4 regions of the Pseudomonas sp. Z2-11 genome follow, and region 2 is predicted to be linked to each of the others. Evidence: predicted binding sites of a transcription regulator. Region 2 holds the regulator's gene; each other region holds the start of a gene.
The links. The regulator FliA, encoded in region 2, starts transcription of late flagellar genes. The targets are predictions, from matches to a motif close to CTAAAGTTTNNNNNNNNNNNGCCGNTAA.

Region 1 (4,049 bases), 730 kb from region 2:
GAAGATGTCGACTGACCTGGCGCCTTCGCGAGCAGGCTCGCTCCCACAGTTGTTTGGGGTGAATTCAGGATTGTATGTGCGCAGAAAGGCCAATGTGGCGAGGGAGCTTGCTCCCGCTGGCGTGCGCAGCAGGCCCCGGCGGTTCTTCAGGCTGACCGCATCGCCCGTCTTGCGACTGCTGCGTAGCCGAGCGGGAGCAAGCTCCCTCGCCACAATTGTCTGGCTTGATCCTTTGATCAGTCAGCCAGCAACACCGCCGCATCAAACCCCACCCGCAGGTTGCCCCAGTGACGGCCGCCAAAGAAGAACGGTACGTCGATCTCGGTCATGATTTCCCCGGTGTCGCGCAGGTAGGTCTGGAGCAGGAAGCGCTGGACGTTGCCCGCCGCGCGCAGGCCGATCGGGTCGTTGAAGATCCGCTTGTTGCGGCACACCGGCAGGTCGACCGCGCGGTCGCCGGTGGGTTGCTTGGACACCCAGCTGTTGTTGACCGGGCAATAGCCCTTCGTATCGACGATGAACGAGACCTTGCCGCCCGGCGTGCTGCGGGTCAGCTTGTCGCATTCTTCCTGGCAGACCCGGGCAAAGCGTTCGGTGTAGCTGGTCATGTACTGCTTGGGATCGGTACCCGGAATCAGCTGGTAATTCTGGTCGAACAGGTTGACGCCTTGTTCCTGTAGCGCCTGCAGCTGAACCTGGAGTGTGTCGCGGCATTCGCTGGCGCGGGTGATGGCGGCGTCCAGCTTGCCGTGGCCGAGCACGAAGCGGCCCAGCAGCGTCTGGACCTTCTCGGCAACACCGGACAGATCGCGGGTGGCGGTCGCCGACTGCTGCATGCGCTGGTCGATCGACTGGCTGTCGGCATGGATCTGGGTGACGCGTTCGTTGATACCGGTGTTGGAGTCGGCGAACTGCTGGATGTGGTCGGCGATATCCGCCAGTTTGCCGTTGGTGGACTCGAAGTCGACGATCATGCTCTCGAAATGGCCAGAGGCGCGTTCCACTACCTTCTGGGTCTCCCGGGCGCTGTGGCTGATCTGGGTGGTCTGCTCGTGGGTGGAACTGACCTCCTGGAGCATCGCGTCGATGTTGCGCGAAATATCGTCGGTAGCCCGGCTGACGTTCTGCGCCAGGGTGCGCACTTCATCGGCGACCACGGCGAAGCCACGGCCACTTTCCCCGGCGCGCGCCGCTTCGATGGCGGCGTTGAGCGCCAGCAGGTTGGTCTGGGCGGAAATCTGCTGGATCAGCCCGACGATGGATTTGATGCTCGACGAACGCTGGTTCAGCGCGTCCACCAGCGTGGCGAACTCACCCAGGCTGCTGGAGATCTCGCTGATGTTGCCGGTCACTTCCAGCAACTCGGCATAGGAGTCGCGGGCCATGTTCAGGTTCTGCGCGGTGGTGCTGGAGATGCCCTGGGTCTGGCGCGAGACTTCTTCGATACGGCCCACGGCGGTGTTGCTCTGGTCCATCACTTCCTTGGCGAAGCGCGCCTGGTGGGTCGCGCTGTCGCTGGAGTCGCTGATGTTCTTCAATGAACGGGCCGACTCCACGGCAATGTGCACCGTCAAGGCCTGGACGTTGCTGATGATCTCGCGCTGCTTGGCCAGGAAGCGGTTGCAGGTGGCGGCCAGCGTGCGGATCTCGTCATGGGTGACCAGCGGCAAGTCCTTGGACAAGTCGCCTTCGCCGTTGGCGATCTCTTCCAGCGCCTTGGTCATCACAGTGACGGGGCGCACGATGAGGTGGCGGAAATACCAGACCATGAAGCTGATCATGCCGAACGTCAGGAGCGCGCCGAAGAGCAGGGCATGGGTGAGGCTGTCGAGGCGATCTTCGATCTGGCCCAGCAGCGCGGCGTCCAGTTGGGCCGTGCGCAACTGCACGAGAATATCGGCCCGGGCACTGACGGCGACCCAGTACAGCAGGCCACTGACGACGACCAGCAGGAAAAGGCTTGAAAGCTTTTTGGTGAGGGTATCGAAGAATTGCATCTCGATAGACTCGTACAAGGCCTTTAACGTCTGCATGCCGCTGCTCCTGGGCAAAAAAATCACTGAATGGAATACATTCGACCGCTGGCGCCAAAGCTTTAGGGTAGCAGGGCGATTTGATATCACTTTGTGGGAGCGAGCTTGCTCGCGAAGGCGCAGGTACAGCCAACATCAATGCTGGCAGACCCACCGCTTTCGCGAGCAGGCTCGCTCCTACAGGGTGTATAGCGCTATCAATTTGATACAAAAGATTTACTGGGAATGATTCTCAAAGTATATTCGCTCTCATTCACATCCCCCCCATGAGTGCAGCGTCTTGAATCGTTCCACCCCCCTCGCTTACCGCAATGCCCTCGTCAAATGTGTTTTACCTGCGTTGTCCTGCTGTTTCATGGCAAGCCCCTTGAAGGCCCAGGACACCCTTGAACTGCCCACCACGGATGTGCAAGGCAGTCGGATCATTCAGGACGAAGGCTACACGGCGACGCAAGCCAGCACGGCGAGCAAGAGCGATGTACCGATCAAGGAAGAGGCGCAGTCGATCAACGTGGTGACCCAGCAGACCCTGGCGGACTACCAGGTGCGCTCGCTGAACGACGCGATGAAGTTCGTCAGCGGCGTCAGCCAGGGCAACACCCTGGGGGGCTCCCGGGACTCGCTCGTCAAGCGCGGTTTTGGCACCAACGATGACGGTTCGATCCTGCGCGATGGTGTGCGTTCGAACCTGGGCCATAACTTCAGCGCCACCACTGAGCGAGTCGAAGTGCTCAAGGGCCCGGCCTCTATGTTGTACGGCGCGCTGGAACCGGGTGGCCTGATCAACGTCATCAGCAAGAAGCCCGAATACACCCAGAGCACCACATTGAGCGGTTCCGCCTACAGCGAGGGCGGCGGCACCATGGCCCTGGACACCACCGGGCCGTTGGGCGACACCGGGTTGGCCTATCGCCTGATCGCCGAACGCGGCCATGAGGATTACTGGCGCAACTACGGCGTCAACGAGAGCACGCTGGTGGCGCCATCGCTCGCCTGGACCGGTGAGCGTGCTTCGTTGAACCTGAGTTATGAGTACAACGAATATTCCAACCCGTTTGACCGTGGCACGGTGTTCAAGAATGGACATCCGGCCGACATCGACTATGACAAGCGCCTGGACGAGCCTTGGGCCAAGAGCGTCGGGATCCGCGAGACGGCCACCGCACGGTTCGAGTACGAGCTGAGCGAGGCGTGGAAAACCCGGGTGACCTACGGCTGGAACAATGACCGCTACAGTCTTGCGATTGCCCAGCCCGCTACGCTCACAGGAAATGTTCTGCGCCGCAGGGCCAATGGCGCCCATTACGATGATGAGACCCGTTACGCCAGTTGGGATTTCATGGGTAAGCAAGAGCTGCTCGGCCAGCGTCATGACCTGTTGCTCGGCATCGATAATCAGGTATCCGATCAATTCCGGGGCAAGACCTATCGTGGCAACCCGCAGCCCGGCTTCAACATAACTTCACCGGTTTACGGCAACCTGCCAGAGCCGAGTTTGGTCAGCACTACCGACAGTGATCTGCGAAACCAATTGAACTCCAGTTCCGTGTACCTGAAAGACAACTGGCATTTGGATGACCGCTGGATTCTTGTAGTCGGTGGTCGTTATCAACATTACGACCAATACAGCGATCAAGGCGTAGGCAGGGATTACGAAATCAATCGCGATGACAACGGCGACGCCTTCGTGCCATTCCTCGGCCTGGTTTACAAAGCCACCGACAGCCTGTCGCTGTATGGCAACTACAGCCGCTCCTTCAAGCCGAACGACGACGTTGACGACGCCGGCAATACCTTCGATCCGGAAGAGGGCCGCAGCTATGAAATCGGCGCAAAGTACGATCCGCTCCCAGGCTTGAATATCAACCTTGCGCTGTTCGACATCGTGAAGAAAAACGTCGTGACGTCCTCCACGGTCAATGGCGTGACGCTGGCGGAAGCCGCCGGCAAGGTAGGTTCCCAGGGTCTGGAACTCGACATCACGGGCCGCCTCGCCGACCGCTGGGACCTGATCGG
Region 2 (4,049 bases):
TGGTGAGCATGGACAGTTTCCGCATCGGCGCCCAGGAGCAACTCAAGACCCTGGGCCGGATCCTCAACGTGTCGGTGACCCATGTTGATCCGGGCCAATCGCTGGCCCAGGCGCTGGAACCACTGCTGCGCAAGCGCGTCGTGCTGATCGACACCGCCGGCCTGCAAGCCAGCGATCCGGCCCTGCGCATGCAGCTGGAAAGCCTGGCCGGGCGTGGCATCAAGTCAAAAAATTATCTCGTGTTGGCAACCACCAGCCAGAAACAGGTTCTAACCGCCGCATACCACAGCTACAAACGCTGCGGGCTGGCCGGTTGCATCCTGACCAAGCTGGACGAAACGGCAAGCCTGGGCGAGGTGTTGAGCCTGGCGATCGGTCATGAACTACCGGTGGCCTACCTGACCGACGGGCCGCGGATCCCGGATGATTTGCATCTGCCGCGCCGTCATCAACTGGTCAGTCGTGCCGTGAGTGTGCAAATGCAGGAAGAACCCAGCGACGAAGCCATGGCTGACATGTTCGCTGACATCTACCACAGCCCGACCAAGCAGGTCGGCTGAGGTAATCATGAATATTTTTTGTACCTACATCGATGGTCTGCCATGCATTGTTCCGTATGCGAACGCGCAGCCAGTAATGTGGCCTCCGTCTAAGTAAGACAAGGTAAAGAACGAACATGGGCAGCATGCATCCCGTACAGGTGATCGCGGTGACCGGCGGCAAAGGTGGCGTCGGGAAGACTAACGTGTCAGTGAACTTGTCCCTGGCTCTGGCAGAGCTTGGCCGACGGGTCATGCTGCTGGACGCCGACCTGGGCCTGGCGAACGTCGACGTGCTGCTGGGGCTCACCCCCAAGCGCACGCTGGCGGACGTGATCGAGGGCCGCTGCGAACTGCGCGACGTGCTCCTGCAGGGACCTGGCGGGATTCGCATCGTGCCGGCCGCCTCCGGTACCCAGAGCATGGTTCACCTGACCCCGGCGCAGCACGCCGGCCTGATCCAGGCTTTCAGCGACATCGGCGACAACCTCGATGTGCTGGTGATCGACACGGCCGCCGGTATCGGTGACTCGGTGGTCAGTTTTGTCCGCGCCGCCCAGGAGGTCCTGCTGGTGGTCTGCGACGAACCGACCTCCATCACCGATGCCTACGCCCTGATCAAACTGCTCAACCGCGACTATGGCATGAACCGCTTCCGCGTCCTGGCCAACATGGCCCAGAGTCCGCAGGAAGGACGCAACCTGTTCGCCAAGTTGACGAAGGTCACGGATCGCTTCCTGGACGTCGCCCTACAATATGTCGGCGCAGTGCCTTACGACGAAAGCGTACGCAAGGCTGTCCAGAAGCAACGTGCCGTCTATGAAGCTTTTCCACGTTCCAAATGCGCGCTGGCGTTCAAGGCTATCGCCCAGAAGGTCGATACCTGGCCGCTGCCGGCCAACCCTCGCGGGCATCTGGAATTTTTCGTCGAGCGTCTCGTGCAACAAACGGCAGGGCCCGTGTTATGACAGCCAGCGGTTACAACCATCTCTACAAAAAATCGGCACGGGACGCCCAGTACGAACTGATCGAGCGTTATGCGCCGTTGGTCAAGCGCATCGCCTATCACTTGCTGGCACGCTTGCCGGCCAGTGTTCAGGTCGAAGACTTGATCCAGGCGGGTATGATCGGCCTGCTCGAAGTGTCGAACAAATACGACGCGAGCAAGGGCGCCAGTTTCGAGACGTATGCCGGTATCCGGATTCGCGGAGCGATGCTCGATGAAGTCCGCAAGGGCGACTGGGCGCCGCGTTCGGTGCACCGCAATACCCGTATGGTCAGTGACGCGATCCGTGCGATTGAAGCTAAAACCGGGCGTGACGCTAAAGATCACGAAGTTGCGGCCGAACTCCAGTTGAGTCTCGATGATTATTACGGGATTTTGAACGATACCTTGGGCAGCCGCCTGTTCAGTTTCGACGACCTTTTGCAGGACGGCGAGCACGAAGGGCTGCACGAGGACAATGCGAGTGCTCACATGGAGCCGTCGCGTGACCTGGAAGACGAACGTTTCCAGAGCGCGCTGGCGGATGCGATTGCCAATTTGCCGGAGCGTGAGCGACTGGTCTTGGCGCTGTACTACGACGAAGAGCTGAACCTCAAGGAAATCGGTGAGGTCCTGGGGGTCAGCGAATCGCGGGTCAGCCAGTTACACAGCCAGTGCGCGGCCCGCTTGCGGGGGCGTTTGGGGGAGTGGCGAGCGCGCTGACAGGCAGTGTGGGGACGCTGCGAGCGGGGCTGGCATGGCATGTGCCGGGCCAGTCTCCATCCGTGGGACTCCATACAGTTGTCGAGTGTTGTGCCGGATTGATTGAAATGGCGCGTCCAGGTGCTGGGCGCGTTTAAGACTGCTTGGAGGTCGAATTGGACAAGAACATGAAAATCCTCATCGTTGATGACTTCTCAACGATGCGGCGGATCATAAAAAACCTGTTGCGTGACCTCGGGTTCACCAACACGGTCGAGGCTGACGATGGCACCACTGCCATTCCAGTCCTCAACAGCGGGAGCATCGACTTTCTGGTGACTGACTGGAACATGCCCGGCATGACCGGTATCGACTTGCTGCGCCACGTGCGCGCCGATGAAAAACTCAAGCACCTGCCGGTGCTGATGGTCACCGCCGAAGCCAAGCGCGAGCAGATCATCGAAGCGGCCCAGGCCGGTGTAAACGGCTATGTGGTCAAACCCTTCACGGCCCAGGCGTTGAAAGAGAAGATCGAAAAAATCTTCGAACGCATCGGTTAACGGCGCCACGGGGGAGCTATGGACAACGAATCTTCAATGGGCGATTTCGAATCGACCCTGAAAAAACATGCCCGCGAACTGGTCGACAGCCTTGAAAAGGGCCGCTTCGGTGACGCGGTTCAAATGATTCATGAGCTCAACCAGACCCGTGACCGCGGTCTGTACCAGGAAGTCGGCAAGCTCACCCGTGAACTGCACAGCGCGATTGTCAATTTCCAGATCGATCCGAACATGCCACAGGCCGAGGAAGTCTCGCAGATCACCGACGCCACCGAGCGCCTGGGGTATGTGGTCAAGCTGACCGAAGCCGCGGCCAACCGCACCATGGACCTGGTGGAAAGCGCTACTCCGCTGGTCAACGGCCTGAGCGAGGAAGCCCAGGCGTTGAGTACCGATTGGGGGCGCTTCATGCGTCGCGAAGTCGGTGCCGAGGAGTTTCGCGAGCTGGCCCGTCGGGTCGACGGTTTCCTGACGCGCAGCAGCAGCGAAAACCGCGCCGTGGCGAGCAATCTCAATGACATCCTGCTGGCCCAGGACTACCAGGACCTGACTGGCCAGGTGATCAAGCGCGTGACCCAGTTGGTCACCGAAGTGGAAAGCAATTTGCTCAAACTGGTGCTCATGGCTAGCCAGGTCGATCGCTTTGCCGGCATCGAACACGACCGTGAGGCGATGCTTGCTGAAAAAGATCCACAAAAACATCTCTCTCAGGGTGAAGGTCCGCAGATTCATGCCGATAAAAGAGAAGACGTTGTGTCCGGTCAGGACGATGTGGACGATTTGCTGTCCAGCCTTGGATTTTGAGTTTTAGCCCTATTTTAGGAGCAGCCATTAATGAGCTTCGGCGCCGATGAAGAGATCCTTCAGGATTTCCTGGTTGAGGCCGGCGAGATTCTAGAGCAACTGTCCGAACAGCTGGTCGAGCTGGAAAGCCGACCTGATGATGCGGATCTGCTCAATGCAATTTTTCGCGGTTTCCACACTGTAAAAGGAGGCGCCGGCTTCCTCCAGCTCAATGAGCTGGTGGAGTGCTGCCACATTGCCGAAAACGTGTTCGACATCCTGCGCAAGGGTGAGCGTCGCGTTGACTCGGAATTGATGGACGTCGTGCTCGAAGCGCTGGATGCGGTCAACAGCATGTTCAGCGAAGTGCGCGAGCGTTCGCCGATCACCCCCGCCACGCCTGAGCTGCTCGCTGCGTTGGCGCGGCTGGCCGAGCCGCAGTCGGCTGACGAAGCCGCGCCGGTTGCCGAGGCTGTGGCT
Region 3 (4,049 bases), 2.4 Mb from region 2:
GCAAGTTCAGCGGCCGCGGTTGGTGAAGCTGTGCAGGGCGCGCTCGATGCACTGCACGGTTTTACCGAAAGCTTGTACCGTCACATCCGAAAACGGTCCGCCGCCCTGGTCTACCGCCACCAGCATAATCACTCGACCGTTACAGGCCAGAGAGCGCAGCAGCAAGTGTTCGCCGCGAAACAGGCTGCGCAGGCCCGCTGGCAGCAATGCCGAATATTGGGCGTTGTTTTGCGGGGTCAGGCGAACCTGGGCCTGCTGGGCAAGTAATCGTTGCAAAATTTTGCTTTGGCTGATGGAGAAGCTCATGGCCGCCGCTTCCTTGGGCAAACCGGCAGTCTGATGCACGCGTACGCTGGTCTGGCTGCGGTCGGCCATCAAGATCATGACCCGGCGCATGCCACATGCCGCTAGCGCATCCCGTGCCGAGGTGGTCAGGTGCATGGCGTTGCGGAACGGGCTCGGCTCCACCAGCAACGCGGCGCATTGTCTGCGCCATTGGCTCAGGTCCTGGGCGCTGGGCGGGGCGGCGGGCAGCAAACCTGGGTGGACCCGCTTGCTGCCCGGCGGCCAGATCAGCGCCACGGCGGGATGCCAGAGGTCCGGCATGGCGTGCTGGCGCGCGCTGTTGGCGGCCTGTTGATGAAGCTGTTGCTGAATGTCGTCCATCGGCATCTGCAGATACAGGCTGGTGAGGTATTGCCAGCGGGCACTGTGCGGGCTGTCCCACGCCTGCTGTGCCGAAAGTGCCAGGCCGTTGGCCAGCAGCACGGTGTTGGCTGGCTGATTGAGCCAGCGCCGCAGGGTCGGGTCGTCGTCCAGGCGATTCTGTTGGCGCAGTGGATGCTCACTGTCGCGCGCAATGCGCAGCACTTTGACCAGTTCGCGACGCTCGTTGAGCAGCAGGCGATAGCCCTGCGCTACCCAGATCGGCAGGCGCCAGGTCTCCACCAATGCCAGGCAGATTTTCAGCAGGCTGACGCCGAACAGTTCACGCTCCACTTCGCCGGCTGGCTGGCCTTTATGAACGACGCGCAGCTCCCATTCCCCGAGCAATCGTGGATGAGTCAGGGCCAGCGGCCAGAGCGGTGACAGGAACAGCAGGCTGCCCCAATGGATGTCTTGCCACAGCCGCGCCAGGCGGCTGGCAAAAAAACCGTTGGCCTGTTGCGTGGCGTGCTGGCTGATCAATTGCAACTGGCGCAGGGCCAAGGGAATCTGCTGCCCCGGCAGTGAGGGCAGGCGAGCAAGCAGTTCTTCGGTGCGCTTGAGGCCGAGGCGGTTGATGGCCACCTCAAGGTTTTCCGCCGGTTCCGCCAGGGTACCGTGCGTGTGGTGGTTGGCTTCGCGGATGACGCTCAGGGCCAGCGCGGGGCTGTCCTGCATCAGTTCGGCGATGTCACGCAGCGAGCGGCGACTGTCGCCAATCGCCTTGCAGACCAAGTCGTGGCTGGCCTGGGGTACCGGCAGGTGCACGCCCTCGAGCAGCTTTACCCAGCCTTCGAGGGTGGTCGGTCTTGGAGTTGGGACGTTCGTTTCGTTAGCCATGGTTGGACGTGATCATCGCATGGGGTATCTACGCCCGGAACGGGGCAAAATTGGCTTTTCGCCGGAACTGGCTATAGTCTGGCGCAGTTTTGCCGATAAGTAGAAGAAGAGATTTTTCAGCTTCCGAATATGACCTTGAACCCGACTTAAATAAGTACTTTCTATCTATGGCTAAAATTATCGGCATCATCGTCGTGTTCGCGAGCGTGCTCGGCGGATACGTGCTCTCCCATGGCAAGATTGCCGCGCTGGTCCAGCCTTTCGAGGTGTTGATCATCGGCGGTGCCGCCCTTGGTGCATTCCTGCAGGCCAACCCTGGCTATATGACAATGCATGTGCTCAAGAAATCCTTGAGCATGTTCGGCTCGCGTTTCAGCCACACCTTCTATCTCGAGGTGCTGGGGCTGGTCTACGAGATCCTCAACAAAAGCCGCCGCGAAGGCATGATGGCGATCGAGGGTGACATCGAAGACGCCGCCGCCAGCCCGATCTTCGCCAAGTACCCCTCGGTGCTGAAAGACGAGCGCATGACGGCGTTCATCTGTGACTACCTGCGCATCATGTCGTCCGGCAACATGGCCCCCCACGAGCTTGAAGGTTTGTTCGACATGGAGCTGTACAGCCTCAAGGAAGACCTTGAGCACCCGTCTCATGCAGTTAACGGCATCGCCGACGGCATGCCCGGCTTCGGTATCGTTGCGGCGGTATTGGGCATCGTGGTGACCATGGCATCCCTGGGTGAAGGCGATCAGGCGTCCATCGGCCTGCACGTGGGCGCGGCATTGGTGGGTACTTTCTTCGGTATTCTGGCGGCGTACGGTTTCTTCGGCCCGCTGGCCCATTCCCTGGCGCATGACGCCAAGGAAGAACTCAACGTCTATGAGGCCATCAAGGCCTCCCTGGTGGCTTCGGCCTCGGGCATGCCGCCGTCCCTGGCGGTGGAGTTCGGTCGCAAGGTCCTGTACCCGGCGCACCGTCCAAGCTTCGCCGAGCTGGAACAAGCGGTTCGCGGTCGTTAAGCCATGGAAAATAACCAGCCCATTATAGTCAAGCGCGTCAAGCGCATTGCCGGCGGGCACCACGGGGGCGCCTGGAAAATTGCCTTCGCCGACTTCGCCACGGCGATGATGGCGTTCTTCCTGGTGCTGTGGCTGCTGTCCACCGCGACCCCGGAACAGAAAATCGCCATTGCCGGTTACTTCAAGGATCCGATCGGTTTTTCCGAGAGCGGCACACCGTACATCATCGACCTGGGCGGCTCGCCGGTCCTGGCGCCGGAAAATACCCTCAACCCCGAGGTCAAATCCCAGCCTCAGCCTGACAAGGCGACTGTCGACGCCAATGAGGCCGAGGGCATGGCCGAGCAGGTCGAGCGCGAACGCCTGGAATTGCTCCTGCAGGAATTGCAGAACAAGGTTGAAGAGAACCCGGAACTGCAGAAATTCAAGGACCAGATCCTTTTCGAGATCACACCGAACGGCCTGCGCATCCAGATCATGGACGCTGATAACCGTCCGATGTTCGACTCTGGCAGTGCGCGCCTGAAGCCGTATTTCGAAGACATCCTGCTGGCCATGGCCGATACCATCAAAGCGGTGCCGAACAAGATCAGCATCAGTGGCCACACCGATGCCAAGCCTTACGTCGGCAAAGGCGACTTCGGTAACTGGGAACTGTCGGCCAACCGGGCCAACGCGGCACGGCGTGCCCTGGTGGCGGGCAGCTATCCGGATGAGCAGGTGGCGCGGGTCGTCGGTTATGCGTCTTCGGCACTGTTCGATCGCAAGGATCCGTTCAACCCGGTCAACCGCCGCATCGACATCGTGGTGTTGACCAAGAAAGCCCAGAAAGCCATCGAAGGTTCGCAAACCGACGATCCGGTTCCAGACCCGGCCCCGGGCGAGGGAGCGCCGGGCGAAGTGCCTACATCGCCCGCCACGCCTGGCGCGGCCGCCGATCCGAACGCGCTGCCGGCGGACCAGCAACCAGTGCCGGCCCATGAGTTGCGCGAGCGCCTGAACCTGTTCGACGACGCCGCGCCGAAACCGGCGGAGCCGCCAGCGCAGTGACCCAATAAAAAGCCGACATCATTGTCGGCTTTTTTATGAGCACTGTTCAGTTGAGACTTGCTTGCTTTTTGTGGCGAGGGAGCTTGCTCCCGCTCGGCTGCGCAGCAGTCGCAAAACCGGCCGATCCGGTCTGTCTGAAGAACAGCCGGGCCTGCTTCGCAGGCCAGCGGGAGCAAGCTCCCTCGCCACAGGAGAGATCAGCCTTGCATTGCCTGCAGGTCAGTAACTGCTTTCCGGCAAGCTCGCGATGATCGAGCGGTAGCTGTTCATCCGTTGTTGATGCACGCGGCCTTCTTCCAGCGCCTTGAGCAAGGCGCAGCCGGGTTCGCGGTCGTGCTTGCAGTCGCGGAAGCGGCAGGTGCCGATCAGGTCGTTGAACTCGATGAACCCGGCTTCGACATCCGCCCGGCTGACGTGGCCCAGGCCAAACTCGCG
Region 4 (4,049 bases), 3.1 Mb from region 2:
TTTATTCATGCACAAACGCTTGCCTCCTCCAGAAAAAACTTCCATGGAAGAGATCGCAGCTTAATAACCTTATTTCCGAAGCCTATTTGCGCTTACTCAATTCAACCGCTCTACTTTTGTTATAAACCAGCAAAAGCGATCAATGATATTCCCCGGCAATACATTATTCAGGACGAGACAATGCGCAAAAAAAAGGCCTGCGCATGGCAGGCCTTTTTTTGAGCAGCCGGGTCAGAACAGCTTGCGACCCTTGTTCGCCGCGATGCGCATGCGCAGGGCGTTGAGCTTGATGAAGCCGGCCGCGTCGGCCTGGTTGTAGGCGCCACCGTCTTCTTCGAAGGTCGCGATGTTTGCATCGAATAGCGACTCGTCGGACTTGCGCCCGGTCACGATCACGTTGCCCTTGTACAGCTTCAGACGCACGACGCCGTTCACGTGGGCCTGGGAAGCATCGATCATCTGTTGCAGCATCAGACGCTCCGGGCTCCACCAGTAGCCGGTGTAGATCAGGCTGGCGTACTTGGGCATCAACTCGTCTTTCAGGTGAGCCACTTCGCGGTCCAGGGTGATCGACTCGATCGCCCGGTGAGCACGCAGCATGATGGTGCCGCCGGGGGTTTCGTAGCAGCCGCGGGATTTCATGCCGACATAGCGGTTTTCAACGATGTCCAGGCGACCGATGCCGTGTTCGCCGCCGATACGGTTCAGCGTCGCGAGGACGGTGGCCGGGCTCATTTCCACGCCGTCGAGGGCAACGATATCGCCGTTGCGATAGGTCAGCTCAAGGTATTGCGGGGTATCGGGAGCCTTCTCCGGGGAGACGGTCCAACGCCACATGTCTTCTTCGTGCTCGGTCCAGGTGTCTTCCAGCACGCCGCCTTCGTAGGAGATGTGCAGCAGGTTGGCATCCATCGAATACGGGGATTTTTTCTTGCCGTGACGCTCGATCGGGATCGCATGCTTCTCGGCGTAGTCCATCAGTTTTTCACGGGACAGCAGGTCCCACTCGCGCCACGGGGCGATGACTTTGACGCCCGGCTTGAGGGCATAGGCGCCCAGCTCGAAACGTACTTGGTCGTTGCCCTTGCCGGTAGCACCGTGGGAAATGGCGTCGGCGCCGGTTTCGTTGGCGATTTCGATCAGGCGCTTGGCGATCAGCGGACGGGCGATGGAGGTACCCAGCAGGTACTCGCCTTCGTAAACAGTGTTGGCGCGGAACATCGGAAACACGAAGTCGCGGACGAATTCTTCGCGCAGGTCATCGATGTAGATCTCCTTGACGCCCATGGCCTGAGCCTTGGCGCGGGCTGGCTCAACTTCTTCGCCCTGCCCCAGGTCAGCGGTGAACGTCACTACTTCACAGTTATAAGTGTCCTGCAGCCACTTGAGGATCACCGAAGTGTCCAGGCCGCCGGAATACGCCAGAACGACCTTGTTTACGTCCGCCATGCCATCACTCCACGGGTTGTACGGAAAGCCGGGAAGTCTAACGTCCAGCGCGGATAATTTACAGAGGCGCGACAGCTTATGACGACGAAGCGACAGATTATGTCGATGGCGCGACGATCAGAATGGCCTCAGGAAGTTCTTGCAGTCGCCGCTGCGGGCGCCACGGCCTTGGTGGGGGCGACCGGCGCCGGAGCCTTGCCGGGTGCCGCAGCGGGCGTCGCCGCAGGCACAGCTGGCGTTGCTGGCGGGGTTGGCGTGGTGGGCTGGGCCGCTGGCGCCTGAGTGGCCGCCACTCGATCCAGTTGCACCACCACACGCCGGTTCTTGGCGCGATGGGCGGCGTTGTTATTAGGCACGAGCGGATAACGCTCACCGTGGAAACGCACAGTGAACTGCGATTCCTGGAAGCCATTGGCCTTGAAGAAATCCATGACCGCCAGCGCACGGCGGCGCGACAGCTCACGATTGGTCAAGCGGTTGCCGCTGTTGTCGGAATGCCCATCGAGTTCGACATGGTTGACGCTCGGGTCAGCCTTGATGAAGTCGAGCATGGCCTGCAATTGAGCCTTGGCCTGGGCGTCGAGCTCAACCCCCTCGCCGGGAAAGCCGATCTGGGTCTGCTTGATCTGCTCGAAATTCTTCGGCAACAGTTTCGCCACGCAGCCCTGGTAGTCGCTGAAGGCCTTGTTGAAGCGCACAGGCAACAGGCGAACTTCCGACACCCGGCCATCCTCGGTATTACGCCGGACCACGGGGCTGCGCCCTTCCATCAATCCACTGATCAGGCGTCCCGCCTGGACTTGGGAGCTGTTGAACAACACGTCGCCGCTGCCGATCCTGACCGACCCCAGGTTGATGTCGCCCCGCCCCGGTTGCCACGGCGCAGCGGCCGCCAGCAGCGTCGCGGAACCGCCACCCAGCACCGGGTTGTAGGCCTTAAGTCGGAACGTGGCCTGCTCGCCCGCCCGGCGGACGAACTCGCCGCTGCCGAAATCGGCGATCGGCTGGCTCAGCCGGCACTCGAACTTGTCGCCTTCGACCGTCCACTCGATGCTCTCCAGACGAGTCTGGAAAGTGAGCGCCATCGCAGGAAGGCTGGCAAACACACTGAGCAAGGCTAGATAACGCTGGCGCACGGGAGGCTCCACTGGCTTTTTACTTACGGAAATCGAAAAACACCGGGCATGACGCCTGTACGAGACACCGCACGGATTCGTGGCACACCTGAAGGGGCTATCGGTAACTTGTGGCAAAACTTGATAGCGGGTGCCCGCATCGGTCTTTTCCGGTAGCATTCCCCCAGAGTTTGACCCGCCTGGAAGCCCCTCAATGTCCGACCGCCTGACCCTGCTGCGTCCCGACGACTGGCATATTCATCTTCGCGATGGTGCTGTGTTGACCCATACCGTCGCCGATGTCGCGCGCACCTTCGGGCGCGCAATCATCATGCCTAACCTGGTTCCGCCTGTCCGCAACGCCGTCGAGGCCGATGGCTATCGCCAGCGCATCCTGGCCGCACGCCCGGCCGGCAGCCGCTTCGAACCGCTGATGGTGCTTTACCTCACCGACCGCACCCAGCCCGAGGAAATTCGCGAGGCCAAGGCCAGTGGCTTCGTCCACGCGGCCAAGTTGTACCCGGCCGGCGCCACCACCAATTCGGACTCCGGCGTCACCAGCATCGACAAGATATTCCCGGCGCTTGAAGCGATGGCCGAAGTCGGGATGCCGTTGCTGATCCATGGCGAAGTCACCCGGGGCGATGTCGACGTGTTCGACCGCGAGAAAATTTTCATCGACGAGCACATGCGCCGCGTCGTGGAGCGTTTCCCGACGCTCAAGGTGGTGTTCGAACACATCACCACCGGCGATGCCGTGCAGTTCGTCAACGAAGCCCCGGCCAACGTCGGCGCGACCATTACCGCGCATCACCTGCTTTACAACCGCAACCACATGCTGGTGGGCGGGATCCGGCCGCACTTCTATTGCTTGCCGATCCTCAAGCGCAACACCCACCAGGAAGCCTTGCTCGACGCCGCCACCAGCGGCAGTGCGAAGTTTTTCCTCGGCACGGACTCGGCGCCCCACGCCCGCCATGCCAAGGAAGCCGCCTGCGGTTGCGCCGGTTGCTACACCGCCTATGCCGCCATCGAGATGTACGCCGAAGCGTTCGAGCAGCGCAACGCGCTGGACAAGCTCGAAGGTTTTGCCAGCCTGCACGGCCCGCGCTTCTATGGCCTGCCGGTGAACACCGATAGCATTACCCTGGTCCGCGACGAGTGGACTGCCCCCGCCAGCTTGCCGTTTGGCGAACAGACTGTCATCCCGCTGCGCGCCGGTGAAAAACTGCGCTGGCGCCTGCTGGAGGAAAACGCGTGAGTGAAGATCATTTCGACGACGAACTGGACGGCAACGGTGGTTCCGGCGGCGCTCGGCACCCCATGGCAGCCCGTTTCCGGGGTTACCTGCCGGTCGTGGTCGACGTAGAAACCGGCGGTTTCAACTCGGCCACCGATGCGTTGCTGGAAATCGCCGCGACGACTATCGGCATGGACGAAAAAGGCTTTGTGTTCCCGGACCACACTTATTTCTTCCGCGTTGAA

Region 1: a site for FliA is predicted at 2,072-2,099, ahead of M1E16_RS16385 (methyl-accepting chemotaxis protein). Genes of this name have one in related genera too.
Region 3: a site for FliA is predicted at 1,617-1,644, ahead of motA (flagellar motor stator protein MotA). Genes of this name have one in related genera too.
Region 4: a site for FliA is predicted at 2,683-2,710, ahead of M1E16_RS05775 (flagellar protein MotY). Genes of this name have one in related genera too.

What each region holds. Positions count from the first base shown of each region.
Region 1 is NZ_CP096395.1:3,707,795-3,711,843, reverse strand. It holds gene M1E16_RS16385 (methyl-accepting chemotaxis protein) at 237-2,033, opposite strand; gene M1E16_RS16380 (TonB-dependent siderophore receptor) at 2,389-4,049, shown strand, end outside.
Region 2 is NZ_CP096395.1:4,433,183-4,437,231, reverse strand. It holds gene flhF (flagellar biosynthesis protein FlhF) at 1-560, shown strand, start outside; gene fleN (flagellar synthesis regulator FleN) at 677-1,507, shown strand; gene fliA (RNA polymerase sigma factor FliA) at 1,504-2,247, shown strand; gene M1E16_RS19605 (chemotaxis response regulator CheY) at 2,415-2,786, shown strand; gene M1E16_RS19600 (protein phosphatase CheZ) at 2,805-3,590, shown strand; gene M1E16_RS19595 (chemotaxis protein CheA) at 3,621-4,049, shown strand, end outside.
Region 3 is NZ_CP096395.1:582,743-586,791, forward strand. It holds gene M1E16_RS02465 (HDOD domain-containing protein) at 7-1,545, opposite strand; gene motA (flagellar motor stator protein MotA) at 1,713-2,564, shown strand; gene motB (flagellar motor protein MotB) at 2,568-3,614, shown strand; gene rsgA (small ribosomal subunit biogenesis GTPase RsgA) at 3,834-4,049, opposite strand, start outside.
Region 4 is NZ_CP096395.1:1,319,140-1,323,188, reverse strand. It holds gene M1E16_RS05780 (argininosuccinate synthase) at 232-1,449, opposite strand; gene M1E16_RS05775 (flagellar protein MotY) at 1,578-2,585, opposite strand; gene pyrC (dihydroorotase) at 2,779-3,825, shown strand; gene rnt (ribonuclease T) at 3,822-4,049, shown strand, end outside.